One region of the Orrella daihaiensis genome, then DNA from elsewhere that is predicted to be linked to it. Evidence: predicted binding sites of a transcription regulator. Region 1 holds the regulator's gene; the other holds the start of a gene.

What was found. Region 1 encodes FNR, which switches genes on or off when oxygen is low (the NO sensors DNR and NnrR bind a similar motif). Its sites were predicted from a motif close to TTGATNNNNATCAA; they were not measured.
Positions count from the first base shown of each region.
Region 2: a site for FNR is predicted at 1,577-1,590, ahead of DHf2319_RS03375 (type IV pili methyl-accepting chemotaxis transducer N-terminal domain-containing protein). Genes of this name have one in related genera too.

Region 1 is NZ_CP063982.1:976,731-1,002,524, reverse strand. It holds gene DHf2319_RS04855 (epoxyqueuosine reductase QueH) at 1-414, shown strand, start outside; gene DHf2319_RS04850 (ChbG/HpnK family deacetylase) at 390-1,262, opposite strand; partial or broken gene DHf2319_RS04845 (GtrA family protein) at 1,198-1,575, shown strand; gene DHf2319_RS13165 (glycosyltransferase family 2 protein) at 1,537-2,574, opposite strand; gene clpB (ATP-dependent chaperone ClpB) at 2,786-5,374, opposite strand; gene DHf2319_RS04830 (LysR family transcriptional regulator) at 5,506-6,408, shown strand; gene fnr (fumarate/nitrate reduction transcriptional regulator Fnr) at 6,497-7,228, shown strand; gene DHf2319_RS04820 (acyl-CoA dehydrogenase family protein) at 7,216-8,223, opposite strand; gene DHf2319_RS04815 (acyl-CoA dehydrogenase family protein) at 8,228-9,379, opposite strand; gene DHf2319_RS04810 (hypothetical protein) at 9,516-9,752, opposite strand; gene DHf2319_RS04805 (hypothetical protein) at 9,778-9,987, opposite strand; gene ccoG (cytochrome c oxidase accessory protein CcoG) at 10,000-11,502, opposite strand; gene ccoP (cytochrome-c oxidase, cbb3-type subunit III) at 11,549-12,499, opposite strand; gene DHf2319_RS04790 (cbb3-type cytochrome oxidase subunit 3) at 12,502-12,678, opposite strand; gene ccoO (cytochrome-c oxidase, cbb3-type subunit II) at 12,680-13,357, opposite strand; gene ccoN (cytochrome-c oxidase, cbb3-type subunit I) at 13,375-14,877, opposite strand; gene ccoS (cbb3-type cytochrome oxidase assembly protein CcoS) at 14,991-15,140, opposite strand; gene DHf2319_RS04770 (P-type ATPase actuator domain-containing protein) at 15,151-16,113, opposite strand; gene aceA (isocitrate lyase) at 16,256-17,563, opposite strand; gene queF (NADPH-dependent 7-cyano-7-deazaguanine reductase QueF) at 17,846-18,697, shown strand; gene DHf2319_RS04755 (MFS transporter) at 18,669-19,925, opposite strand; gene pgsA (CDP-diacylglycerol--glycerol-3-phosphate 3-phosphatidyltransferase) at 19,986-20,555, opposite strand; gene uvrC (excinuclease ABC subunit UvrC) at 20,615-22,498, opposite strand; gene nagZ (beta-N-acetylhexosaminidase) at 22,479-23,546, opposite strand; gene pdxJ (pyridoxine 5'-phosphate synthase) at 23,543-24,313, opposite strand; gene DHf2319_RS04730 (efflux transporter outer membrane subunit) at 24,310-25,794, opposite strand, start outside.
Region 2 is NZ_CP063982.1:700,051-704,415, forward strand. It holds gene DHf2319_RS03365 (PIN domain-containing protein) at 1-117, opposite strand, end outside; gene DHf2319_RS03370 (helix-turn-helix domain-containing protein) at 92-1,171, opposite strand; gene DHf2319_RS03375 (type IV pili methyl-accepting chemotaxis transducer N-terminal domain-containing protein) at 1,606-3,465, shown strand; gene DHf2319_RS03380 (response regulator) at 3,462-4,208, shown strand; gene DHf2319_RS03385 (HigA family addiction module antitoxin) at 4,312-4,365, opposite strand, start outside.

The DNA.
Region 1 (25,794 bases):
GATAACTGGTTTGAGCGCATCAAGGGCCTGGAAAACGAGCCCGAACGTGGGGAGCGTTGCACCAAATGCTTTGACATGCGGTTTGAACGCACAGCACTTTACGCCCACGAGCATGGCTATGACACCATCACGAGCTCACTGGGCATATCACGCTGGAAAGACATGAATCAGATCAACGGCTGTGGCGAACGCGCTGCCGCGCGTTACGAGGATCTGGTCTACTGGACCTACAACTGGCGCAAGCACGGCGGCTCGCAGCGCATGATTGAAATCAGCAAGCGCGAAGAGTTCTATCAGCAAGAGTACTGCGGTTGCGTCTATTCGCTGCGCGACACCAACCGCCATCGCCGCGCCCAGGGTCGAGAACGCATCAAGATCGGCGTGAAATTCTACGGCAAGGATGACAGCGCCTGAGAACTGCGCGCAAGCCTGACACCCTGTTGTTGCAACAAATGGCCAAAGGCATCGCTCGCCAGGATCTGGTATTCGTCAACACGGGCTTGTCCAATCGGATCGCCCGGCAACGCTTGCTTGGATGGGTGGGTCATGATCAACGCGCCCGGGACCGCATGAGCTAGCCAAGCACGCATCATTTCAATAAATGGGCGGTGTGACTTGGTGAAGTCATAAACCCCAAAAAAGCCCCGGTTCGTGTGAATGCCTTGCGAAGCAGCGTTTAGCGTGAGTCGATGCATGCCAAGATTGCCAACCACCCATGACTTGAATCGCTCCGACCACGGCGAGTCAGACAATTCCCCGGCGCGCGTATCGCGCACCCAAAAACCGGCTGGCAGTTGGCGATCACGCAAAGCAGCCAACAACTCATCGCCAATGATGGGTAATTGATGCACATGCAAATGACCATCAACATAGTCGGGAGTACGTCCAAGCAGGGCTTCGAAGCGGTTCAATTGACGCTCTATATTCTGTCGCACCCAGCGGCGTGACAAGCAACGCGTTTGTGCACGCAGAATCAACTGGCCCAATGGCATCACGGTATCGGCCGACAAATCACCGAGCTCTTCTGTGAAATTCAGATGCAAACCGATGTCAATTTCCAGCGCTTGGAGCGCCGCGCGCGATTGATCACTGATCCGGGCATCCACGAGCACACTCGTGGCTGTTAACCGACCGATCCTGGCGAGGTCTACAATGGCACGATCGACATGGAGATCAACCCCATAATCATCCGCACAGATGGCAATGACCTTGCTGTCTGCACTTGAACGAACTGCCTCAGAACTGATTGCATCACTGCCCATGAAAAAACTCTCTCACCAACTTGCCTGGTTCGTCGTGGTCGGTGCCACCGCCGCTCTGGTGCATTGGGTGGTGGTCGTGCTGTTAGTTTCAGGTGGTTATCTTACCCCGCTTGTGGCCAATCTCTTTGGCTGGCTCGTGGCGTTTGGGGTGTCATTCACTGGCCACTATCAATTGACGTTTCGGCATCAACGCACCGGGGTGACTCAAGCCATCCGACGCTTTTTTTTGTTGTCAGCATTCGGCTTTGCCATCAACGAAGCAACCTATGCACTCCTACTCAAACAAACTCTGTTGCCGTATGAGTTCCTGCTCGCTCTCATTTTGGTCGGCGTGGCTGCGCTGACGTTTATCTTTAGCCGCTTCTGGGCGTTCAGTGCGGGCCGACGCGCCCATTGACTGGCGCACCAGATAAACCGGCCGGTGTTTGACCTCTTTAAAAACGCGGGCGATGTATTCACCGACCACACCGAGTGAGAGCAGATTAATCCCCGAGAAAAACAACAAAATCGTCACGATGGTTGGCCAGCCATCAACCGGGTTGTCGTACAGAATGAACTCACCCACGATGTATATGCCATAAAGAAACGAACAAATCGAGACAACGAACCCCATCACACTCACAGCGCGTAATGGCCAGGTGGTGAAGGACATCAAACCTGCCATGGCAAGTCGCCAAAGACGCCAAGCACTGAAGTGGCTTTTACCCGAGAGCCTGCTTTCAGGCATAAATGGTATCGCTTCGCTGCGAAACCCAACCCAAGCGTAAAGACCTTTCATGAATCGATCCCGCTCTGGCAATTGCATGAGCGCGGTCACCACAGCGCGGTCCATCAACCTGAAATCGCCTGCGTGCGGTGGCACTTGCACGCCAGACTCGCTACGCAGCAGGGAATAGAACAGTTTCGTTCCAATCCGTTTGCCCCAGCGTTCGTCCTCACGACTTTCGCGCACAGCGTAAATCATATCCACGCCGGTCTCCCAGCGCTGCACCATTTGTTTAAGCAGTGCCGGTGGATGTTGTAGATCAGCATCCATCAGTACCACCGCGTCCCCTTCAGCGGCTTCGATGCCAGCTGTCAGCGCTGCTTCCTTACCGAAATTGCGCGAGAGTTGGAGATACCGAATACCTGGCTCACGTGAAAGCATGCCCATCAAATCAGACGTGTTGTCGCTGCTGCCATCGTCAACGACGATAACCTCCCAAGCGTCGGTCAACCCTTGCAGGGCGACTTTGAGTTTAGGCAACAACACCGCCAGGTTGTCATGTTCATTGAAAGCGGGCACCACGCACGAGAGCATACAGTCACTCATGCTGCGTTCAATACCGGGGCTGCTGCTAGTTGTTGTATCGACCATGGTGTTAGGGCTTACTGTTTTAGCATCGTATTGGGCATCGAGTGTAAAGCGTGTCCATCATACCTGCTCAGACTCACGGTAAGCAAAAAAGCAAAAAAATGGCGGATGAGTTGCTGCCCATCCGCCACACTGCCCAACACCGCAATCCGCAGTCTACTGGCATGAATCACTGCAGGGTTCGCTCAAACACGAAGTGACCATCGCGCCAATCAACCGGCACCACATCCTTGGGACCAAACTTGCCCTGCAGAATCAGTTTGGCCACCGGGTTCTCAAGCTGTTGCTGGATGGCACGCTTCAGTGGTCGCGCCCCAAACACAGGATCAAATCCGGCGCGAGCCAGTTCAGCCAAAGCTGCCGGGGTGACCTCGAGCTGCATCTCCTGCGCCTCGAGCCGCTTGGCCAGGCGCTCAATCTGAATCTCAGCGATTTTTTCAATATGGTCGCTTTGCAGAGAATGAAACACCACCACCTCATCGATACGGTTCAGGAACTCAGGCCTGAAATGATTTTTAACCTCATCCCAGACCACCTCCTTAATCGCATCGTATGCCTTGCCCGCCATGGCCTGGATGTGTTGCGAACCGAGGTTTGAAGTCATCACGATGACCGTGTTCCGGAAGTCAACCGTGCGACCCTGACCGTCGGTCAACCGACCATCATCGAGCACCTGCAACAGCACATTGAATACATCAGGGTGAGCCTTTTCCACCTCATCGAGCAACACCACGCTGTAGGGCTTACGGCGCACAGCCTCTGTCAGATAACCACCTTCCTCATAGCCCACGTAGCCGGGCGGGGCACCGATCAGGCGAGCAACCGAGTGCTTTTCCATAAACTCACTCATATCGATGCGGATCATGTGCTCATCCGAATCAAACAGGAAGTCGGCCAACGCACGCGTCAGTTCAGTTTTACCGACCCCAGTGGGACCGAGAAACAAAAACGAACCGTAAGGCCGGGATGGATCAGCCAATCCTGCCCGCGAGCGCCGAATAGCGTCTGCCACGAGGCTAACTGCCTCGTCCTGACCCACGACCCGATGATGCAAATGGTCTTCCATGTGCAAGAGCTTCTCCCGCTCACCTTGCATCATCTTGGAGACAGGAATGCCGGTCGCCCGCGAGACTACCTCGGCAATTTCTTCAGCACCGACTTGCGTGCGCAACAGCTTCGGTTTTTCCTCTACCGTCTCAGCTTGCCCCTCGGCCGCCTTTAAGCGTGCTTCAAGCTCCGGCAATTTGCTGTACTGCCACTCCGCGAGCTTGTCGAATTGACCCTTGCGTTGCAGTTCGGCCATCTCGGCGCGAGCACGTTCAATCTCTTCCTTGATGGCTTGCGTGCCTTGAACAGCGGCTTTCTCTGCTTTCCAGACCTCTTCAAAATCGTTGTACTCACGCTGCAAGTTCTCAAGCTCTTGCTCAAGAATTTGCAGGCGACGCTTGGAAGCCTCATCGGTTTCTTTCTTGATGGCTTCGCGCTCGATCTTCAGCTGGATGATGCGACGATCAAGCCGATCCATGACTTCTGGCTTGGAATCGATTTCCATCCGAATACGTGACGCTGCTTCATCGATCAAGTCAATGGCCTTATCGGGCAAGAACCGATCAGTGATGTAACGATGCGAGAGCTCAGCAGCCGCCACAATCGCCGGGTCCGTGATGTCCACCCCATGGTGGACTTCGTATTTCTCCTGCAAACCACGCAAGATAGCGATCGTGGACTCCACGTCAGGCTCATCGACCAGTACTTTCTGGAAACGGCGCTCCAACGCAGCATCCTTTTCGATGTACTTGCGATACTCATCGAGTGTGGTTGCGCCAATGCAATGCAACTCGCCGCGCGCCAAGGCTGGCTTAAGCATATTGCCGGCGTCCATCGCGCCCTCGGCTTTACCGGCACCGACCATGGTGTGGATTTCATCGATAAACACAATGTTGCTGCCATCGTCCTGGGCCAGCTCTTTGAGTACTGCTTTTAATCGTTCCTCAAACTCACCCCGAAACTTCGCGCCTGCCAATAAGCTCGCCAGATCAAGCGATAGCACCTTCTTGCCGCGCAAGGTTTCGGGCACCTCATCATTGACGATACGCTGCGCCAACCCCTCCACGATCGCGGTTTTACCTACGCCAGGCTCACCGATTAATACGGGATTATTTTTGGTGCGGCGCTGCAAAATCTGAATCGCACGGCGAATTTCATCGTCACGACCAATGACCGGATCGAGCTTGCCAGCGCGCGCACGCTCCGTTAAGTCTGTGGTGTACTTGGCTAAGGCCTCTCGCTTGGACTCGCCTTCCTGGTCCGTGACCGAGTGGCCGCCGCGTACGGCCTCGATGGCGGCCTCGAGCGCCTTGCGCTGTAAGCCCGCATTAGCCAGCACGCGGCCAGCCGGGCCCTTGTCGTCCACAAGCGCCAAGAGGAATAATTCTGTCGGGATGTAAGCATCGCCACGCTTGCCAGCTTCTTTATCTGTACGCGTGAGCACCGCCTGAAGATCACGGCTGACCGTGACGTTGTCATCACCGCCTTGGACCTGAGGCAAGGCGCGGATTTCGGCTTCAAGCGCAGGACCTAGGCGATTGACAGCGACACCGGCGCGCGCCAAAAGGCTGCCTGCCCCACTGTCCGGATCAGCCAACATGGCAGCGAGCACGTGCACCGGCTCAATGAACTGGTTGTCATTGCGTGCAGCCAGACTTTGCGCATCGGCCAGTGCTTGCTGAAATTTTGTGGTTAATTTGTCGAATCTCATCGTTGAATTCCGTCTCTGACCGGGTTCTACCCCGCTTATTCTCAATGGTTACTATGTGGGGACATCACCGCTTATTTCAATAGCAGCCACTCGCAACGACAACCTATCGCCTGGTCAATTATGATCTGGACATGGATCGATTCTCACAGCTTGAAGCCTTTGTTGCTTCAGCCACGCTAGGCAGCTTTTCAGCGGTTGCACGCGCTGAAGGGGTGACGCCCGCCCTGATTGCCCGCCGGGTGGACGCGCTAGAGGCCAGACTCGGCGTGCGCCTGTTTGTACGAAGCACTCGCAAACTTGCGCTAACGAGCGAGGGACACGCCTTGTTCGCCCAGGCACAAGAAATTTTGAGGTCATTGCAGGAAACTGAAACCCGCATCGGTCAAGGTAGCGCAAAACCGGTAGGCCTTTTACGCATCACTGCGCCAGCAGGCTTTGGCAGGCGTCATGTCGCACCCCTCATGCCGGCGTTATGCGAGCAGCATCCGGGACTTGAAGTATCACTAGACCTGAGTGATGACTTTGTTGACTTGGCCAATGATCGATTTGATTGCGCCATTCGTATCGGCGAACTCTCGGACTCAAGCCTGATTGGTATACGACTTGCCGAGAACCAACGCGTTGTCGTCGCCTCGCCTGCCTACCTAAAAACACATGGGGTGCCCAAACACCCGGCAGAGCTCTCTGCTCATCAATGCCTGCCGCTGTCGGCCCGTAGTGGCCAGACGCGCGGGTGGCTGTTTCAAGTCGACGGCCAAGCAGTTTGGCACTCTATCGAAGGGCAAATGGCATGCAGTGATGGCAGCGTGCTACACCAATGGTGTTTGGATGGGCATGGGCTTGCCTGGCGTTCACTGTGGGAAGTTAGCCACGATATTGCAACCGGCAGACTGATCAGTGTGCTGGATCAGTACCGTGCCGCGCCTAACGGGATATTTGCGCTAATGCCACAGCGTCGGTTGACCCCGCTCAGAGTGAAAGTGCTGGTCGAGTGGCTAAAGTACCACTATGGACAAAGTGGTTATTTTGACTAAAATCAATTCTAGGATGTCTGATGATAAAGAAGGGTTTCGTACAAAACTCGTACAAACTTGACGGATATAAATTTTTTGGTAACTAGCTATGTCTCAAAAACGCGTTCCCGTCGCTGTCGATGCTGTTCACTGTGCCACTTGCATGATGGGTAACGTTTGCCTGCCTGCTGGCATGCCGAACCATGAGGTTGAGCAACTAGATCAACTGGTAAAAGAGCGAATCAAACTCAAGAAAGGCGATATCTTGTATCGCAGCGGTGAAAAGCTCGATGCTTTGTATGGCCTGCGCTTGGGCTCGGTGAAATCCCAGCTTGAGGAAGCAACTGGTCAGGTTCAAATCACGGGATTTTTTCTGCCGGGCGAGATTATCGGCTTGGATGGCATGCTCGATGGCGAGCACGGCACCAATGCCGTCGCCATGGAAGACTCAGAAGTTTGCGTGGTTCGTTTGAAAGACATCGACGATATCAGTCGATATGTACCCTCGCTACAACAACAAGTCAGGCGCGTGATGAGCAAGGAAATTGCGCGCACCTATCAGGTCATGCTCGCGCTAGGATCCATGCGCTCAGAAGCCAGACTAGCGGCATTCCTGGTGAACCTGTCGCAGCGACTCTCGGCGCTAGGCTACTCCTCTACAGACTTCATCATGCGCATGAGCCGCGAGGAAATCGGCAACTATCTCGGGTTAACACTTGAGACCGTCAGCAGGTTGTTCTCACGATTTGCGCGCGATGGCCTGATTTCTGTCAGCCAACGTGAAATTCGGATATTGGACATGGAAGCGCTTGAAGAGCTTGCCGGCCATCAAGCCTCCTGAAATACCCGCTGTCTGACGAAGTCGAGCAAATTGGGTTCAGACAAAGCTGTCAGACCAATTTGTTGAGCCCAATAGCCCTCACCTCCACCTAGGCGTGCCCACTCGTAAAGGCGCCGTGTGTAGAGCTGCAAATCATATTCATAGGTCACACCAATGGCCGCATGAACTGCATGTGCAATGGCTGCTATGCGAGGTGCAACCGCGCTAGTCTGGGTTTTAGCGACCCGGGCCGCCTCAAACTCAGGCTGCCATTGTTCAGTTTGACAGCCAATCTGGCTAGCCATACGGGCACCGTAAACAAGCTCTGCCATTTCACTGATTTGTTGCTGCAGAGCCTGAAACTTGCCGATCGGCTTACCGAACTGCACTCGATCATTGGCGTAAGTCAGAGTCAACTCCAGCACCCGGGCAGCAACCCCAGCCATTTGCACTGCCAAAGCCAGTGCGACACCATGAGCCACCATTGCCCGAGGCGCCGTGCCGATCGCAGATTGATTCACCACCGTTGGCGCCCAAGTGGCCTGCCCATCAAAACATCCAGGTCCACCGACATCTGTTATCTGCGCTTGACTTAGCGGCAACAAATACACCGTATCCTGATGCTGCAGCAAGGCGTAAGTCGAAAGTTTCGAGGATGGCAAATCACGCGCGACCAACGCGCCATCGGCATTGAGCTGTGCAAACCCACTGGCCGTGATGGCACCATCAGGCAAAGTCTGACCCAGGTTTGCCAACAAGGCTCGCGCAAACACCGTCGTACCCATTGGCACGGGCAGCCCGTGACGCCCCGCCGCAAACAGGACCTCCCAGGCTTGCGCCCAGCCTAGCCCGGCGCCACCCGCCTCTTCAGAAACCATCACATCCAAGAACCCAGACTCAACGAGCGGTGCCACGAGATCAGCAGCGCAACCGCTTCGACCAGTTGCTCTTATCTTGGCGGGCAGGTCCTGCGCAGCCAGCAATTTATCCAGCGATTCATAGAGTTCATTCTGCATCTCGTTACCTCAAAGCCAGACCACGAGCAATAATGCCGCGCAAGATTTCACGGGTTCCGCCACGCAAAGAAAAGGTGACACCCATTTGCTCCAAATAAGCCAGGACTTTCATCAATTCACCCGAAACCGCAAACTCAGGATGCTCACCAATCCACTGGCCAATGTCTCGTATCACACGCTGCTCAAAATCCGTGCCGTAGTCCTTAACAACAGATGCTTCCACAGCTGGGCTAAAGCCCTGAACCAATTGATCTGTCACCGACAGCGACATCCCACGCAAAGCGCACAGCTCAGCCAACAAACTGCCCAATAATCGCTGGGCATCTGCATCCTGGCAATCCTGGCTACGCAACTCCTGAGCCCAGGCATCGAGCAATACCATGCTGGAGTAGATACGCTCCGGGCCGCTGCGCTCAAACGCCAACTCGGCGGTGCACTGCTCCCAACCTTGCCCCTCCATGCCGATCAACGCGTCTGCATCGAGCTGCACATTGTCAAAAAACACTTCATTGAAATGGGCATCGCCAGCCATATCCGTGATCGGGCGGATCGTTACACCTGGCTTGGACAAATCAACAATCAGTTGCGACAGGCCGTTGTGTTTGTCAGCCGGTTGACCGCTGGTACGCACCAAGGCGATCATGAAATGACAATGATGTGCGTTGGTGGTCCAGATTTTGCTGCCATTCAAAAGCCAACCATCAGCGTTTCTCTCAGCCCGTGTTCGGATGCTGGCCAAATCAGAGCCACTGTTGGGCTCACTCATGCCGATACAGAAAAAAGCCTCTGCCTGACAAATCTTGGGCACATAAAACTGTTTCTGTTGTTCAGTACCATACCGCATGATGAGCGGACCACTCTGGCGGTCGGCGATCCAATGGGCGGCAACGGGTGCACCAGATACCAACAGTTCCTCGGACAACACGTAACGCGCAAAAAAATCTTTGCCTGCGCCCCCGTGACTAGTCGGAATGGTCAACCCAAGCCAACCACGCTTGGCTAGCTTGCGACTGAAATCAATGCTGGTGCCCATCCAAGATCTGGCCCTGACGTGCGCTGGCAGATCGGCTAACTCTTGATCCAAAAAAGTTCGGACCTCCCGCCGGAAACCGTCAAGACTTGACGGAACAGCCACATAGTCAAATGGAGTAAGCATACAAACAACGCCTCAAGAAGACACTTGGTTCTGTTGCATTGAACCAAGAAATACAAGGCGTGTGTGTTTTAAAAAGACGAACAGGGTATTAAAAACACCCGCAAATCATCAGGACTCGTGCTCTGGCCCTGACTAATTAGAAACCAATCTCTGCTCCAGGTTCTTCACCCTTTTGCGGGCGAATGACCTGAGTCAACGCGCTTGCGCCGGCTCCAATGAACCAAAACAGAAAGAATCCGAAGGCATAAAGCCATTCACGCTCTAGCTGGATGTACCCAAAAATAGCAACATCGAGCGGGTCAATGAAGGCAAAGACGATCGCACTGCCGAGGCCTGCCATCAGAAATGATGGCCATAAAACACAGAGAATCATGCGTGAGCACATGGCGCAACCTCCCTTAGGGTTGTTGACTAACCGGTGCGTTCGCAGACTTTTCCACTACCAGGCCACGCTTGACACCACCATCGTAAATCGGTTGATCCTTGAAGTGCTGTAGTGCCAGAGAAATCGTGACAGCACACGCAATCATGGCCACAAACGGCCCGAGCATCAAGAACCATGGCCACGGTTCACGCCACCAGGGTTTTGTCGGTTGTTCTCGCTTCATGGACGTTCTCCTTTAGCGTGGAAAAATAAAACTCGAGGCTTCACGCACCTCTGTTTGTCGGCCAGTTTCTGACCTCGATTCGGTCACGAACGTAATAGGATGAGCACCTGTCTCGCCCGCATCATAGGGTGCTTGCACCACGACCGGCAATAACAAATTGGCCGCAGCCGGAACTCGAATATCAATAGCGGACTGCTTGCCACCACCACCGGACAATACGTTCAGGCCGGGCAGACCTTCAGCAGAGATGGATAGCCTTAGCGACTCTTCTGATGCATTGAGGATTTGTAACCGGTAGACGTTTTCAATAAGACCACCGGGCACTTCGCGGCCCAAGGCACCGCGGTCGCGAATAATATCAACGCGCAAGGTCTCGCGAGTAGCCAGTGACCCAAGAAAGACTGCGATGATAATAACCATCAGGGTGGAGTAAATCAGAACACGGGGTCGCAACAGACGTTTTCTGACCTGAGTGTCGCTCAAATTCTCTTCAATGCCGCGCTCAGATGTGTAGCGAATCAAACCCTTGGGATAGTTCACTTTTTCCATGACCTGATTGCATGCATCCACGCAGGCACCGCAACCGATACACATGTACTGTAAGCCTTTCCGAATATCAATCCCGGTGGGGCAGACCTGAACGCAGATACTGCAATCAACGCACTCACCCAAGCCTTCAGCCTTGTAGTCGGTTTTCTTGGAGCGGGGCCCTCTGGGCTCACCTCGCTTGTAGTCATAGGTGACGACATACGTATCGGAGTCCACCATCACGCTCTGAAATCTGGCGTAGGGACACATATATTTGCAAACTTGCTCACGCAGGAAACCCGCGTTGCCCCAGGTTGCAAAGCTGTAAAACAACAACCAGAACCATTGCCAGGGACCGAGCGTAAAGGCCAACAGGTTCGCGCCAAGCTCACGGATGGGGGCGAAATAACCAATGAACGTAAATCCTGTCCAAAACGCGACTGCTATCCACAACAGATGTTTTGTGCCCTTGACACGGAGTTTCTTGAACGACAAGGGTGACTCATCGAGCCGAATACGAGCAACCCGATCGCCCTCGACCTTGCGCTCAATCCACATGAAGATTTCGGTGTAGACCGTTTGCGGGCAAGCGTACCCGCAGAACAGACGGCCTGCGAGCGCGGTAAACAGAAACAAGGCGAGTGCCGAAATGATCAGCAGCAAGGTCAGGTATATGACATCCTGCGGCCACAACACCATGCCGAAGATGTAGAACTTACGAGCGCCCAGATCAAACAAGACCGCCTGACGTTCATTCCATTGCAGCCAAGGCAGACCGTAATAAAGCAACTGCGTCAGCACCACCAACATCACTCGCCAACCGGCGAACCAGCCTGTCACCGAGCGCGGATAGATTTTGCGGCGTACGTCTTTTAAGGTTTCTTCCAACGTATCAGACGCGGTCTTGCGCTTTGCCCCAGCGGGCCGCCATGGCGGCGGCTCTTCAGTCTCCGGGAGATGCTGTGCTGGGGTACTTTCAGTGGTCATGCCTAACTACCTCAATATGGCAAAGCTTACGATCAACGTATCGTAATTACTTTGCCTGTCCGTCCTGTTGATTTGAAGCAACCTGCTCAGGACGATTGTTGGACAAACCCCAAACCCAAGCGGTCAACATGCGCACTTGCTCAGGTGTCAGATGTCCGCCCTGAGGAGGCATCTGATTATTGCGACCTTTCATAATGGCCTCGACGATGCGTTGCTCCGAGCTGCCATAAAGCCAGACACCGTCTGTCAGGTTGGGAGCACCCAACATCTTGTTGCCCTTGCCTTCAGCGCCGTGGCAAGCCGCACATTGAGCCATATAAGTGCGCTGACCCTTGATCGCTGCCAACTGATTATGTGCCAGACCAGACAGGGAACGAACATACTGCGCCGTATCAGCAGCAGCAGACGCATCGATCACACCTGTGAAAGCTGGCATGATGCCGTGACGTCCATTGACAATCGTGTGCTCAATTGCCTCAGGTGTCCTGCCCCACTGTGAGTCGCCTTCGACCAGGTTTGGGAAGCTCGGGCTACCCTTGGCATCTGAACCGTGACACTGCGCACAGTTGTTCAAGAAAAGACGCTGACCGATTTGCTGCGCTTCAGGGTTAGCGGCAATCTGCTGGATCGTCATTTCATCGAACTTGGCATAAAGTGGACGCACTGAAGCCAAGTGTTTTGCCTGAGCCTGCTCCACTTCGTCTGCCGAGGTGTAACTCAAAACCCCTGGATAGCCCCCTAGCCCTGGGAACAAGACCAGATAGCCTAGACCAAAGGCACAAAAGCCCAAGTACATGACAATCCACCAGCGAGGAATCGGGTTGTTCAGTTCACGCAGATTGCCGTCCCAAACATGACCCGTATCCGTGACCTCTTCTTCCTTGCTGTTTTTGAGGTACTTCTTTTGGCTATTGAGTAACCAGATACACCAAACGATACCAATCACAGTAACGGCGGCGATCCACCAACTCCAGAATCCACTATCGAAATCGCTCATGACTATTTAACCTCACCATTTTTGCTTTGCTCACTTGGTTTGCCCTCATCGGGTAAGTCAAATGGCAAGTTGGCTGCCTCTTCATTGGCCTTTTTGCGCCCTGGCGAAAACGCCCACCAAACAATCCCAAAAAACACCACCATGGCCAGAACGGTACCTACTGCATTGAGTACGCCCATTTCAGTTCTCCGCCTTCTTGTCGTTAGCGATTGCGGCTTGACGCTGCATTGCTGCGTTGCGCACACCAACACCCAAGCTCTGGAGATAAGCGACCACAGCATCTTCCTCCGTCTTGCCGACCAAGGCTTCAGGAGCCTGTTCAATCTGCTCATCGGTATACGGCACGCCTAGCTTACGCAGGGCCACCATGCGCTCTTGAACGTTCAAGCCTTGAACCGTATTTTTGGCAAGCCAGGGATAATTGGGCATGTTGGACTCGGGTACGACGTCACGTGGGTTACGCAAGTGGATCCGATGCCACTCATCTGAATAACGTCCACCGATACGCGCCAGATCCGGCCCAGTGCGTTTTGAGCCCCAAAGGAATGGGTGATCAAAGACAGACTCACCCGCAACCGAGTACGGACCGTAGCGCTGAACTTCAGCGCGCAGCATACGAACCTGTTGTGAGTGACAACCTACACAACCTTCGCGGATGTAGAGATCACGCCCAATCAGCTCAAGCGGTTGATAGGGTTTGACGCCAGGCGCCGGTTCAGTGGTGCTGTGCTGAAAAAACAGCGGCACAATCTGAACCAGACCCGCAAACATCACCACCACGATACTGGCAATAATCAGCAAGCCGATATTCTTTTCCAGCGTCTCGTGTGAGAAGAAAGGTTTTTTTTCGTTAGCCATTTCTCTATACCTATATATCAAGCAGCACTAGCGGCAGGACGGATCGGATCCTGGGTCTCTGTGGGCACCAAGGGGTTAACCGCTTTGGCGCCAACCACCGTTCTGAACACGTTGTAGGCCATCAGGCAGATACCGAAGAGGTACAACGTTCCACCGAGCAGACGAATCGCATAGAACGGATAGGTCGCCTTAACCGACTCTACAAAGCTGTATGTCAAAGTGCCATCCGGTTCTGTTGCTCTCCACATGAGACCCTGCATCACACCGGCAATCCACATGGCTGCGATGTATAGAACCACACCGATCGTTGCCACCCAGAAGTGAGTTTCAACCAAGCGCATGCTCCACATACGGTCCTTGCCCCATAGGCGCGGAATCAGGTAGTACAGTGAGCCAAACGTGATCATGGCGACCCAACCCAAGGCACCCGAGTGCACGTGACCAATCGTCCAGTCGGTGTAATGCGACAAGGCGTTGACGGTGCGGATTGACATCATTGAGCCTTCGAATGTCGACATCCCGTAGAACGAGAGCGACACCACCAGGAATTTCAAAATCGGATCAGTACGCAATTTGTACCAAGCGCCTGACAACGTCATGATGCCGTTAATCATGCCACCCCAGGACGGTGCCAAGAGGATCAGGGAGAAAACCATACCCAGCGCTTGGGTCCAGTCCGGCAAGGAGGTGTAGAGCAGGTGGTGAGGACCAGCCCACATGTAGGTGAAGTTCAACGCCCAAAAGTGAACGATGGACAGGCGATAGGAATAGATCGGCCGCTCAGCCTGCTTGGGGATGAAGTAATACATCATGCCCAAAAAGCTCGTGGTCAGGAAAAAACCCACTGCATTGTGGCCGTACCACCACTGCGTCATGGCATCTTGCACGCCGGCATAGATTGAATAGGACTTCCATCCCAGCAGGCTGACTGGCAGCTCGAGGTTGTTAACGATATGCAACAGTGCAATCGTCAGGATGTAAACGCCAAAAAACCAGTTAGCCACATAGATGTGTTTGACACGACGCTTGATAATCGTGCCAAAAAAGACAATAGCGTACGCGACCCAAATCAGTGTGATCAATATGTCGATTGGCCACTCAAGTTCAGCGTACTCTTTGCTGCTGGTAAATCCCATGGGCAAGGTGATGGCTGCGCCCACGATGACCAACTGCCACCCCCAAAACGTGAAGGCTGCAAGCTTGTCCGAGAACAAACGCACCTGCGAGGTACGCTGCACCACATAATAGGATGCGGCAAACAAAGCACAGCCACCAAACGCAAAAATCACCGCGTTGGTATGCAGTGGCCGCAAGCGACCGAATGTCAGCCAGGGCGTATCAAAATTCAGTGCCGGCCAGATCATCTGCGCAGCGATCAACATACCAACAGCCATGCCGACAATGCCCCAGACCACTGTCATGATCGCGAATTGCCGCACTACTTTGTAATTAAACGATTCGGCTGTTGTGGCCTTGGTTGACGACCCGGAAGTCGTCGTCGGCTCAAACGAACCTACCATCGTCCCTTGTACGCTAGCCATGGTTTAAGTCCTCGGATTTTTAGTGATAGAAATTCTTATGTGTAATGATGCAGATCAATCGCCGATGCAGCTTTGATTTGGATCAAGCGGCTTTATTTTGGTGTGTCATCGTCTTGCAAAATAGATCTTCCGGCATCGTCCGGATCGTCATATTGACCAGAGAACACCGCCCACCAGAGCACTGCGCCAATCAACACAATGAAAAGCAGCGACAGTGGCAAAAGGAAATAAAGGACTTCCAAAATTCAATCTTCAGGTTCGGGCCAGATGGGTGTAATCCGGCGTTGAGCCACTGGACTCGGGCTCACGATACAGACGCCATGCATTGATCGTCACTGCAATTGATGACACGAACATCGCCAAAGCTGCCAGCCACGGCGTCACAAAACCCAAGGCAGCCAAAGGAGTGCTCACCAAGTGAAAGATGACCGAGCCATAAAGGTTTTGACGGGTCACCCGTCGTGCGCCGGCAAATAAGCGATTCGTTTGCGCTTCGGTCATATCAGGATAGGCGGCAAGCGTGGCGTTAGCGGCAGCCAAAGACACTGGCGCAGACATTGACAATGCGCAAGGACAACTCATCACCAGCAAAGAAACCATGACCGGCAAGGCATAGTCAGGATCAATGACCCACCACACCAATGCGACGACAAACGCGATAGCCAATTGGACCACCACAAACCACATGGCAACCTTGTCAGCGTGTTGCAACAAAGGCCCGCGTAGTTGTTGCAGCCTGTCCGAATAGCGCGAACTATCAACGGATTGTCTGGCCCGAAGCTCAAAGAATCGGGCGGTTAATAAAAACGCCACAAACATGGTGACTGAATCGAAATAAACTTCACCTTGACCCAGCAAGGTGGCAATCACGCTAGGTACAAATGCAGCAATCATGCTCACGGCCACCGGCACATCCATGGTGATGTGGCGCTCGCGCCAGGCTTGAGCAACGCCCTTCCAGATGGGCCAAGCCGAGTAAAGAATTACTGGCACCGTCAGAGCCAGGCTAGCCCAGTTCATTAAAAAAATGGCCCAATCCAGCACATCCAGATTGTCATGCCCGAAAGTCTCCTGTCGCAGGTAACCGGGCAATGCGAACATCATGACCTGCATCATGGCAAGCCATGCAAGCCCCAAGCGAACGAGCGTGCGCCTGCGTGACATCATTTCGTCAACGGTCAATGGGCGATTCAAGGCGAAGATGGACTTTGGCATAGCTGAAATACTAAACAGGCCACAAAATCCTGGCCTTGATCTATATCAACTTTGCCTGTTCCAATGCAATCGGCCACCAAACGTGGTGGCCGATTGATTGACGGGTCCTGTGTAACGACCGTCTTAACTAGCAACAAACAACTTAGGCGTGCGCCTCTTCGAACTGAGCTTCTTCGGTTGAACCGGTCAACGCTGTGGTGGACGCTTGGCCACCTTCAATGGTTTGCGTCACCGCATCGAAGTAGCCTGTACCGACCTCACGCTGATGTTTCACAGCGGTGAAACCACGATCGGCCGCTGCAAATTCTTTCTGTTGCAGCTCAACAAACGCCGACATGTTCTCACGTGCATACTTATAGGCCAGATCAAACATACCGTAGTTCAGCGCGTGGAAGCCCGCGAGCGTGATGAACTGGAACTTGTAACCCATGGCACCTAATTCACGCTGGAACTTCGAAATAGTTGCGTCATCGAGGTTTTTCTTCCAGTTAAATGAAGGCGAGCAGTTGTAAGCCAGCAGCTTGCCAGGGAACTGGCGGTGAATGGCCTCAGCGAACTTGCGGGCGTATTCAAGATTAGGCGTGGCGGTCTCGCACCAGATAAGATCCGCATACGGTGCATAGGCCAGACCACGGCTAATGCCTTGATCAATGCCAGCGCGCGTGCGGAAGAAACCCTCAACCGTGCGCTCACCCGTCATGAACGGACGATCGTTATCATCAATATCGCTGGTCACCAAATCTGCAGCGTCAGCGTCAGTGCGCGCCAGCAACACAGTGGGGACACCCATCACGTCGGCAGCCAAACGTGCGGCGCTTAGCTTGCTGACCGCTTCGCGAGTGGGTACCAGCACCTTGCCACCCATGTGACCACACTTCTTGACTGAGGCTAACTGGTCTTCGAAGTGAACGCCACTGGCACCGGCTTCGATCATGGCCTTCATCAGCTCAAAAGCGTTCAGAACGCCACCAAACCCGGCTTCAGCATCTGCCACAATCGGTGCAAGGAAATCGATGTAGCCATCATCGCCCGGATTCTTACCTTCCATCCACTGGATCTGATCACAGCGTTGCAAAGCATTGTTGATACGGCGAACCACCATGGGCACCGAGTTCGCGGGATACAGTGATTGGTCAGGATACATCTCGCCTGCCAGGTTGGCATCGCCGGCTACCTGCCAGCCAGAGAGATAAATGCCTTTCAAACCAGCCTTGATCTGCTGCATAGCCTGGTTACCAGTCAGTGCACCAAGCGTATTGATGAAAGGCTCGGTATTCAACAGGTTCCAAAGCTTTTCTGAACCCTGCCGGGCCAGCGTATGCTCAACCAACGTCGAGCCACGCAGGCGCACAACATCCTCAGCGCTATAGTCGCGCTTGATGCCTTGCCAGCGTGGGTTTTCTGCCCATTCTTTCTGCAGAGCGCGGATGGCGGTTTCACGAGTGTTCATTTCCAATCTCCTGAAGGTTTCAATAAGAATTAAAAAAACAAAAAAGAATTCGGTGAAGCTTGGGAATAAGTCTACCGGTCTTGTGCAACGCAAACAGCTCTTATGTCTTATATAAGACAATATTTTATTTCTATAAAATTCAATAGGTTATAATTTTTATTTCATGATAAGAAATCATTTTTAGGTTTGTGAAATGACCGATTGACGCAGCGCATCAATTCATTTTGTATTGTGAAACGCGAGTTTCACAAAATGAAATTGACGCACACTACAATGCGGGACATGAAGTCACCCGAGCTCCCAACCCACGATCAAGCACTCCCGCTAGGCAAGGACAGTCGCTATCCGAGCCACTATGATCCGTCTTTGCTTTATCCGATTGCACGCTCACTCGGTCGGGATGCCATTGGCTTATCAGCAAACAGCTTGCCTTTTATTGGCTGGGACTTGTGGCGTGGCTACGAACTTTCCTGGCTAAACCTCAATGGCCTGCCTTGCACCGCCATACTCAAGGTCTGGGTGCCTGCGACGAGTGCGAACATTGTTGAGTCTAAATCTTTCAAGCTGTACCTGAATAGCTTGAACAACGAGCGGTTCTCATCGATTCACAGCCTGCAAGAACGAATCGAGGCAGACATTGACGCTGCCGCTGGGGCCAAGGTCAAGACGCAGATCATCACGCCAGATCGATTCAACCAAGAGCCAGTCTCAGAACCTGGCCAAGACAGCAAGTGTCTTGATGATCAAGATATCAGCATCAACGAATATGAACCCAACCCCAATTTATTGAGACTGGCGTCAGACAAGCTGATCTCTGAATCGGTGTTCTCTCGCTTGTTGAAATCCAATTGCCCTGTAACCGGTCAACCTGACTGGGGTAGCCTGCACATAACCTATCGAGGCCGGGCGATCGATCACGCCACCCTACTTCGCTATATCGTGTCGTTTCGGCAACATCAGGGATTTCATGAGCAATGCGTTGAGCAAATGTTTTGTGACATCATGACCCATTGTCAACCGCAAAGCCTGTCGATTTACGCGCGCTACACCCGCAGAGGCGGCATGGACATTAACCCATGGCGCGCCACACCAGACACCGCTGAGCCTAATTTGTTGCGTAGCGCCCAACAGTAGGTCCCCGACCTGCGCGACCAATCTGATTGGCCAAGAGCGCGGCGACGACAAAGGCGACCGCTGCACCTAACCAGGGACCGCTGCGCACGCCAGCATCCAGTAACAGACCAAACATGATAGGGCCAAGCGCCGAGCCGACATCAAGTCCGGAGTAGACCAAACCGTAAACGGATCCGACCGACTTTTTAGGGGTCACTTTGCGCACCAGCATATCGCGAGACGGCGCAGACAGTCCGGAGAAAAAGCCTGCCAGTGCCATTGCGAGAGCAGCGAGCGCCAGCGGCACCCAACCAGAGGCCAACAGCACGAATACCGCTGCCGCGGCAATCAAGGAAGCAAACACCACCAATTCGCTTTTGAGTGTGGCATTTACCAGGAAACCCCCGGCTAGCATTCCTAAAATCTGTCCCGCCATATAACCTGATAGCACCGTACCGGCGGCAACCACCGACATGCCATAAATCTCACCCATCAGTGGAATGGTGTAGTTCTGCACCGCAGAAAACGCGACCGTCGCACATACAAAAAATAGAAATGCACCCCACAGTGCCGGTGAACCCAAGAGCTGCAACAAGACAGCTACCAGGCCTGGCCCAGATGAATCGCCAGCCACGGCTGCTTGCGCCGACCCATCGCGCGTACCTTGCACAAACAGGGAATCTTTACCCCACAACAGTCCCAGCAAAATAATCGCCATCAGCGCTGCCACGCCGAAGGCGGCCACACGCCAGCCGAGCCACTCGGCCACACTGACCACAAATAGGGGTGACAAAGCCCAGCCCAGCGTGCCGGTCAGATTGTGGGCGCTAAATGCATGTCCGAGCCGATTGGGCGTGACCCTGTGGTTCAGAATAGAAAAGTCGGCCGGGTGAAACACCGAGTTGCCAATACCACCCACAATCGCGGCTAGCATCAGCGTGCCATATCCACCGGCGGTGCCCAACAAGACCGCTGACACCACAAAGGTGGCCATACCGAACCAGAGCACCGGGCGCGGGCCAATGCGATCAACGATAAAGCCCGATGCGATCTGCCCCAAACCAGACACTACAAAAAACACGGTCATTAACAATCCAAGCTGGGCAAAATCCAAGCCAAAGGCATTACCCAATGGCACAAACAGGCTCGGAATGACTAGTTGAAAGAAATGCGAACCTGCATGTGCCGAGCCAACCAGTCCAATGGTTCTCCAGTCGTCTCGGGCCGAGGGCCCCGGCGAGCTTTGCATCGGTGGCAAGGTGGCAGTCTGGCTCACGAGGTGTTGTCCTGAAAAAAGAGTGGAGCTCGCTTATGTGCGGGCCTGGATTTCAGGCCAGGCTTTCTTAAGGTAGTAAAACATCGACCAAACCGTCAAGGCCGCCGCCACCCAGATCAGCACCTGTCCAATCAGCGCAACGGGCAAATCCAACCAATCCTGATGGTGTAACAGACAAGGGATGGCAATCATCTGCGCAGCCGTTTTGAACTTACCCAGCCAATGCACAGCAACACTAGCGCCCGCACCAATCTGTGCCATCCACTCGCGCAAAGCTGAAATCGCAATCTCTCGGCCAATAATCACCAAAGCCACCAAGCTGCCCACACGGTCCAGATGCAACAACACCAGCAGTGCTGCGGCCACCATGAGTTTGTCAGCCACCGGATCGAGAAACGCACCAAATGATGAGGTTTGGTTCCAACGCCTAGCCAACCAACCGTCAAGCCAGTCTGTCAGTGCGGCAACCACGAATAGCCAGGCCGCGACTGCATCGCGCAAGCCCATTGGCAAAATAGCATCCGGCACATAAAACAGCGCAACGAAGAACGGAATGATGGCGATGCGTAACCAAGTCAGCGCAATCGGAAAATTAAACGGCATATCGTGTCACTTTTGCAGCGGCCAATGTAACTATCTTACAGAAAGTTTTAGCCAATAACTCACTCGTGCAGGGCAGCATAAATGCGTTTGGCTAAATCCAGCGAGATACCCTCCACCGAAGCCAGTTGCTCCACACTCGCAGCACCCACGCCTGCCAGCCCACCGAAACGATTCAGAAGCTTCTGCCGACGTTTGGCCCCCACGCCTTCAATATCCTGTAGCCTTGATCCCTGGCGAGCCTTTGCACGTTTGGCGCGCATGCCTGTAATCGCAAACCGGTGAGCCTCGTCGCGTATCTGGGCAATCAGCATCAGTGCAGCCGAGGCTGCGCCGAGCACCAATGGTGGTCTGCCGTCAGCAAACACGAGCGTCTCCAGACCAGTCTTGCGGTTTTCTCCTTTTGCCACACCAATCAGGACACTCAAGTCCAAGCCGTATTCCTCAAACACTTGGCGTGCCACCTGGACTTGACCCTTGCCACCGTCAATCAACACCAGGTTGGGCATACTCATCTGCCCATCAGCCACTTTGGCGTAACGACGTGTGAGGACCTGACGCATCGCTGCGTAATCGTCACCTGGGGTGATGCCTTCGATGTTGTAGCGACGATAAAGTGACGGTTGCATCTCGTGATGATGAAACACCACGCAAGACGCTTGTGTAGCCTCACCTGCGGTGTGACTGATATCAAAGCATTCAATGCGCAACTCTTCAAGCGACTGTTGATCAGTTTCAAGACTCAAGGTCTCGGCCAAAGACAGTGTTCTGGCATGACGCGCACCGCCTTCGGTCAATGCCCGAACCAGAGCAAGCTGCGCGTTATGGCTGGCTTGTTCAAGCCAAGAGCGGCGAACCCCCTGCGGGCGAGTCAACAGACGGGTCTTGCCGTGAGATGCGGCACTTAACAGTGCCACGATTGATTCATCCTTTGGTGCAGTGGACGCCACAATAACCGGGGGTAGCGCATGTTCAACATAGTGCTGCGCCATAAAGACTTCCAGAATGTCACCGGCGTCATCATCATTCAGATGAGCAGGGAAAAATGCACGATCCCCCAGATGACGGCCGTTTCGAATCATGGCAAGATTGACGCATGCTTTGCCACCCGCCATGGCGATGGCAATCACATCGGTATCCTGACCATCAGAATGCTCCATGGTCTGCTGCTGTAAAACCCGAGACAGGGCCGACATCTGATCCCTCAAGGCAGCAGCCTGCTCAAACTCCAGTGCCTCAGAGGCTGCGAGCATACGCTCTTCGATATCGTGCAGCACCACTTGAGTCTGACCTTTTAAAAACTGGGTCGCACGCTTGACATCATGCTCATAGTCCTGGAGGCTGATGTGTCCCACGCATGGGCCCGAACAACGATTGATTTGATACAGCAGACATGGCCGGGTACGGTTGGCGTAGACCGTGTCTTCGCATGTGCGCAAGCGAAACACCTTTTGCAGGATCTGAATGGTTTCACGTACCGCCCAGGCATTGGGATATGGCCCAAAAAACTGTCCTGGCCTCTGTGTCGAACCACGGTAATAGTTAATCCTGGGAGCTGCATGGTCTGAGACCATTAGATAAGGGTAGGACTTGTCGTCTCGAAACAGAATGTTGTAACGAGGCTTGAGCTGCTTGATGAGATTGTTTTCAAGGAGGAGCGCCTGAGCCTCAGATGGAGTGACCGTCACCTCAATATTGGCCACGCGCGCCACCATGTGGGCAATGCGTGGACTGTGGCCTGTCTTTTGAAAATAGGAGCTGACGCGCTTTTTAAGGTCTCGTGCTTTGCCAACATAAAGCACCTCGCCACTGGCGTCCAGATGTCGATATACCCCAGGCAGGTGAGGCAAGCCTGCTAGTAGCGCCTTAATGTCGGCTTGGGCAGTGTCTGGCGTTTGCGCATCGGCATCGCCAGACACATCTGTATCAGTCGTTGGTTTGCTCATCCACGCTTTGTACCAGAGCCAGCGCGTGCTGATAAGCCGGCCAGCGAGCCAATGCTGACCACTTGCGCGCCTTCAGTTTAGGGACGAGCCTTGAGAGCCGCTCAACCGACTTACCCTTAAGCTCATGCCTGAAATGTGTCAGGAGCTCATCGACCAGATCAGGTCGGTTACACACCAACACCATGTCACAACCTGCACCCAATGCTGCCTTAGCTCTCGCGGTGATGTCGCCAGCCACAGTCGCACCCTCCATGGTCAGGTCATCTGAAAACACCACACCCTCATAATGAAGTTGCCCGCGCAAAATTTCCTGTATCCACTTCTGCGAGAATCCCGCAGGCTTGTCATCGACCTTGGGATAGATAACGTGAGCCGGCATGACTGCAGGCACTACCAGATCGCTCAGCCAAAGATAAGGTGCGGCATCGTCCTTCAAAATACGGGCCAGCGTCCGATTGTCAACTGGGATTTCATGGTGCGAGTCAGCCGTCACCGCCCCATGCCCCGGGAAATGCTTACCGCATGCAGCCATGCCAACCATCGCCATGCCCTGCACTAGGGCGCGCGCCAGCATCGCGACCACTCTGGGATCTCGATGAAACGCACGGTCCCCAATCACTTTGCTCACGCCATAATCCAAATCAAGTACCGGCGCAAAGCTCAGGTCCACACCACAGGCACGCAACTCGGCGGCCATCACCAGGCCACAAGCAGTCGCCAGTGACATCGCCCGCATCGGATCTTGCATCCAGACCTGCCCAAGCTTGGCCATCGCTGGCAGATGGGTAAAACCATCTGCCCTAAATCTTTGCACTCGCCCACCCTCGTGATCGACGGCAATCAGCAACTTGGGGGTTTTTAATTTATGGATTTGACGCGTGAGCTTGCGCAACTGCGCACGGTCTTCAAAGTGGCGCGCAAACAGAATCACACCGCCCACCAGGGGATGCAACAAGCGCTCGCGATCTTCGTCGCTCAAGCGTGGGCCAACAATATCGATCATCACGGGGCCACGGCGACTCTGATGGGTTTTTGATAACTGTTTCATTGGCTAAATTCCGGCAAGGGGACGATTTCTCCACGCAACCCAGCAAGCTTGGCCTGGACCATGGCCGCTTTCATATTACGAATGGCTGTTTGCCAGCCATCAAAAATTGACTGCGCCACGATGGCATGACCGATATTTAATTCGGCAATACCAGGCAAGGCAGCAATAGGCGCTACGTTACCGTAATGTAGCCCGTGACCGGCGTTGACCTTGATTCCCAAGCCAACTGCCTGGGCGATCGCTGTTTTTAGGCGTTCAATCTCAGCCTGTGCTTGCGCATGATTTTGAGCTTCAGCGTAGGCACCCGTGTGCAACTCGATAATGCGAGCACCGGTACGATGCGCCGCCTCTATTTGGGCAGCATCAGGATCAATGAATAGTGACACACGGATGCCAGCAGCGTGTAATTTTTCGACTGCGCCACCAACGGTGTCAAAACCACCCACCACATCCAGGCCCCCTTCAGTGGTCAGTTCAGTGCGCTTCTCAGGCACCAGACAGACGTCATGCGGCTGAACATCAAGGGCAATATCCAGCATTTCGCCAGTAACCGCACATTCAAGATTCATGCGGGTTAGCAATTGTGGGCGTAAGGCGTAGACATCCGCATCTTGAATATGCCGTCGGTCTTCACGTAAATGCAGGGTGATCAAATCAGCACCCGCCTGCTCGGCGAGCAATGCTGCCTGGATGGGATCCGGGTACGCGGTGTGGCGCTGTTGGCGCAAGGTGGCGACGTGATCAATGTTGACGCCTAAGTCGATCATGATGGATTCGTATCTATGAGAGTTGATGGTTGACTGTTTTTAGATTGTACGGCTGAAGCCTCAAAACCACCGCCTAACGCCTTATATAGATTGATACGGTTCGATACGGTTTCAAACCCCGTTAAAACCTGCTGAACCCGCGCGTTAAAGAGCTGGATTTCAGCGACCTGTACCTCTAGAAAGCTGCTGATGCCATTAAAGAAACGGGCATTGCTCAAATCGAGAAATTTCTGCGCTGCCGCCGTCTCGGCTGCTCGGGCTTGTAGCTGTGCATTTAAGGTCGCCTCCCCAGACAAGGCATCAGCCACCTCGCGGAATGCCTGTTGAATTTGACGCTCGTAACTGGCAATCGCAGCGCGTTGGGCTGCCTCTGACTGTGCCAGACTGGCCTGTAGACTGCCGCCGGTAAAAATCGGCACGCTGATCGACGGCGTGAAAGCCCAGGCACCGCTACCCGACTTGAATAAGTTACCTAGCTGTGTGCTGGCAGTACCCACACTACCCGTCAAGCTGATGTTAGGCAGGAATGCCGCGCGTGCAGCACCAATATTGGCATTGGCTGCCAGCAACTGGTTTTCTGCGGCACGAATATCAGGGCGTTGCACCAAGAGCTCCGAAGGCAAGCCAGCCGGGATATTGGCTAGCAGCTCGGCATCATCGAAATCAACAGGCGATGGACCCATATCAGGGACGGGCTTACCAATCAAAACGCTCAAGGCATTTCGTGCGGTTTGTTCGTCTCGGATGTAACGCGCAAGGTCAGCGGCAGCTGCGTCCACCAGCACTTTGGCTTGTACCGTGTCCATCTCAGAAGCCACGCCATTGGTGAAGCGGGCTTTGACCAGCTGATAGCTGGTCTGGCGCGCTTTAAGTGTCTGTTGGGTCAAAGCAACGAGCGCCTGAGCCAGACGCAAACGAAAGTATTGAACAGCAGTATCCGAAACCAGAGTGATCTGGACTGCCCTGGCTCCCTCAGCCGTGGCTAGATACTGCTGGAACGCAGCTTCCGACAAATTACGCAAACGACCGAACAAATCGAGCTCAAATGTCGTGACTGCCACACCGGCTGCGTACTGGCTGGTGATGACATTAGGACCCACACCGAAGGCAGGACTGCGCTGGCGGGCCCCTGTGAAACCAGCCCCCAGGGTGGGAAACATCTCCCCGCGCTGTATCCCCCAAATCGCCTGCGCCTCATCCATTCGAGCCACCGCAATTTGCAGATCACGATTATTGGCAAGCGCAATCGATATGAGTGACTGCAAGGTCTGATCAGGAAAAAAAGTCTGCCATGGCATGTCTGCAGCGCTTTCAGAGCCCGGTGCAATCACCTCTGGTGCCACGGTCTGGCGTGACACGCTGCCAGTGGCCGCATCAAAACTTAGTTGCGGTTGCTCAGGAAAGCTCGATGGCACAGGCATCTCGGGCTGCTGATACTTGGGCGCGAGATTACAGCCAGCCACTGCAATGGCGGACACTAA
Region 2 (4,365 bases), 290 kb from region 1:
ATACAAAATGTCGGGAACTGCAAATTGGTAACCCAAACTGAACATTGGTACTACAAGATCACCTTCTTCTACGTCTATCAAAATATTGGCATCACTGATCAACAGCAGCAACTGCACACCCCACGTTCACCTGCATTTCCCGAACACTACGAAACTGAACGAGAGACATACCCATTAACTCGGCTGCTTTGGATTCACCGATGTACTGCTCGGCAAGCGCGTGAAATACCATTTGTTCAAAAACGTGTGCTTTCTCGCTCGGATAGTCGGCCCCAGGCTCTTTGATGTCCCAACCATTGGCACGAAACAATTTGACTTGCTCTTCCCGGTACGCCGGGGAGATGATGTCAAGCTCCAATGCCCGCCACAAAATGCTCATCATCGACAGACCAAACTCTTCTTTGAGTAGAGCCAGCTCTTTGACCTCTAGCGCATTTCGGTGTTCGCCCATTTCGCGCAGGAGCGAATCGCGCGGTAATAAAAATGAACCTGCGAAGCGATTGCAGGCTTTCTCTTCATCCAGTCCAGTCGCAAGCCGACCTTGAAGGATCAAATGGCCGAGTTCATGCGCCAATGTAAAACGCTGACGGTCACCCGGCCAGTTGCGGCTAACAACGGCAATTGGCATGCCGTTGACTTGAGCCGCGAGTCCATCGAATTTCTTGTCGGCATCGGTATCGATCATGAAAACACGGATGCCGTTGGTTTCCAAAACATCGATCAAATCCGCAATAGGATTCAAACCGAGTTGCCACGCCTGACGTACAGTGACCGCCACATCTTCGATCGAGTCGAGGTGTTTGATTTTCTGGGGCAGTCTATCGATGCCACCGAAAGCTTTGATGGGCGATTGGGGGAAGAGGTTTTCTAGTTCAAGTCGCCGCTCTATCTGATCAATCACCTCATGGGTAATCGCTTGCAATCGCTTCTTTGGCAGTGAGCTGTGCTTGCGATACTCGATGGCTTCTAGTGTCAGAAACTCAGGCCGAAAGAAATACTCGGCGCGAACCTTCAACGCCTGTGATAGGCGTATCAGGATACCGGACGAAGGCATGGCAATGCCGTCTTCGTACTTTTTGATGGCGGCATGTGAAACGCCCACCAAGGCACCCAAATCCCGTAGCGACAAGCCCGCGGACTTACGTGCCCGATGCAAACGAGTGCCAAACATGACGAGAGATCTCCTGGATGCAATTAGCTAGGATCGTGTGGATGAGACAGCTTGTTTTTGTGGCAGCTTTTTCATGCTTCGTATAGAGCAGCTTTTTTGATTTGTTTACAAAAATACTAATTTTTTATTTAATTGTAAACCAATTTTTCTCTGGCTTATCGTAGTTGTGAGGCTCATTTCAGCCATCGCAGTGATTAAGACCTTCTGCTGCTTTTCCATGCCTAACTGTAAGGATCGATCGGATTGAAGCGGCGTCACGTGCGCTCGATGATGCTTGTGACTTCTTAGATCCTCTCAAGACATGCCTTGCAGGGCAGCGATGCTGTTGTTATTCGGTATCGTTCTAAAGAACTATTGGTGTCATTTGTCCCGTAAAAACCTTGGGAGATCACGCCGTTGCTGTTTATGATGTAGGTCAATTGTTTGGTTACAGCATGCGTTGGCTTAATTCTCTTTCCGCTCGACTACTTGCGCTTGGCGCTGCTTTATTGCTGTTGGCCTTGATGTCCATCGGAGTGACCCTATGGATCACGCATCAACTAGACGGTGGTGCGGCGGCGGTCAACGAAGCAGGGCGTCTACGCATGCAGGCCTGGCGCTTGACGAGTTTGTGGCAAGCGCAAACACCGCCGGCTGAGATTGAGCGGCGTATCGAGCAGTTTGACCGCAGCATGACGTTGCTGCGAGATGGTGATCGTACCCGGCCACTGTTTGTGCCGTGGGATGAGGCGCTTCAGAAGCAGTTTGGCGAGTTGACCGTTGCCTGGCACGAGCTTGACCGGGTTTGGCGTGCTGACTCGCAAGCGAACTTGTCCGAGGTCACTGCGCTGGTTGAATCATTTGTAACCGAGATCGACGGCTTAGTCACCACCATTGAAACAAAGCTCGCGCACTACACGGCACTCTTAAACCTATTTCAATTTTTCATGATGGCGTTGGCCGTGGCCGCTGCCCTTATAACCATGTATGTTGGTTATCTGTTCGTGATTCAGCCTTTGCGCAGGCTCACGCTTGCAATGCAGCGGGTTGATGAGGGGGACTTCTCTGCTCGGGTAGATGTCGGTGGGCCGCGCGAATTTGAAGAGCTCGCCAACGGGTTTAATCACATGACTCAGACCTTGCAACAACTCTACGGTCATCTGGAGCGCAAGGTTCAAGACAAAACCCGTGACCTTGAGGGCAAGCAGGTTCGCCTGCAGGCGCTTTACGACATGGCCACTTTCTTGGTGGAACCAAATACCGTGGAAGAACTCGCGCGTGGTTTCGCACAAAAGGTTCGTCAATTAAGCGGGGCGGCAGCGGCTGCGGTGCGCTGGAGCGACGAAGCCAATGCGCGCTACATGATGCTGGCAAGCGACGCGTTGCCAGAGGAGTTGATCAATGAAGAGCGATGTCTGGAGCCCGGTGTCTGCGCCTGTGGCCAGCCCCAAGAAACTGCCCGCTCGCGTGTGATCCCTATCATTGCAGAGGATGACAGGCTTTTGGGCAATTGCGCCAAAGCTGGCTACAAGTCGCTTATTAGCGTGCCGATTCGTCTAAACCGGCAGGTGATGGGTGAGGTGGATTTGTTTTTCCATGAAGCGCCCGAATTCTCTGACGAAGACCAGGCTTTGTACGACGCTTTGGCAGGGCACTTGGCCAGTGCAGTCGAAAGCCTGCGCGCCAGTGCATTGCTCAGGGAAGCAGCAGTGAGCGAAGAGCGCGCGATGTTAGCGCGTGAGTTACACGACTCTATTGCGCAGTCACTTGCCTTCCTAAAGATTCAAGTCAGCCTGTTGCGTCAGGCCATGGGTAACTGTGAGTCAGCGCAGGTGATGCAGATCATTGAAGAAATCGACACCGGGGTCAAAGAAAGCACCAACGACGTGCGTGAGCTTCTGGTGCATTTCCGCACCCGCACCAACAGTGAAGATATCGAGCAGGCCGTAGAGATCACATTAAGCAAATTCGAGCACCAAAGTGGTATTCATACTCGACTAAATGTCACTGGCCATGGCGTGCCGCTGCATTCAGACACGCAACTGCAGCTTCTGCACGTAATTCAGGAAGCACTATCGAACGTGCGCAAGCACGCCAAAGCAACGGAGGTCACCGTTGACATCAAGAAAGGTACGCCCTGGCGATTTGCTGTGCGCGATAATGGGGTTGGCTTTACCCAACGCGAAGCCCAGAACACCGATACCCATGTGGGTCTGCAAATCATGCGTGAACGCGCTGAACGCATTGGCGCAAAAATCGATATTCAGTCTGAACCAAACGTGGGCAGTACGGTGCTAATAGAGCTTGAGCAATGAGAGACACGACCACCATGGATACAGAGATCGCTTATCCGATTCGCCTTTTGATTGTAGATGACCATGCCTTGTTTCGGCGTGGCCTGATCGCATTGCTGTCACAAGACCGACGGTTTTCTATTGTGGGTGAGGCCGAGAATGCCGAGGCTGCGCTTGACGCCGCAGACAAACTGCAGCCCGATGCCATCTTGTTGGATAACCATATGCCAGGGTTAACGGGCATTGCTGCCATTGGCAGCCTTAAAAAAATCGCACCCAAGTGCCAGGTGCTGATGTTAACTGTCAGTGAAAGTCCTGATGACCTAGCTGCGGCCATCAGGGCCGGTGCTGCAGGTTACTTGCTTAAGACCATTAACACCGAGGATTTGGCCGATTCGGTAGAAAAAATTGTTTCAGGCGACACCATCATCAGTCCCGAGATGATGACCAAGCTCGTGGGGCTGTTGCGCAATATGCCACAAGATGATGGGCTACAAGCACCAGCCCCCGACACAGTTCAACTGGCAACTGATGTGCAGCCTGCTGAAATGGTGGTTCAGGCTAACGACCCGATCCATGATTTGTCACCACGCGAAACCGAAATCCTGCGCTTGATCGCATGTGGCAATAGCAACAAGCACATCGCGCGCGAGCTCGATATTGCCGAGACCACGGTCAAGATTCACGTGCAGCATATTCTGCGTAAGCTCAACATCAGCAACCGCGTGCATGCGGCGGTCTATGCCACCACGCGAGGGCTATAGTTTTTAATTCGTTGGTCCCGGGCTATAGTCCCCGTGCAACCCACCCAAAATAAAACCCCAGTCAGCGAGAGTTGGCTGAAATTTTTTAGATTTCACCCCTTGATTAGGCCAACTGTAGACGCACTGCCTTTACGCCCGAGAGGGTTTTCGAGGATTT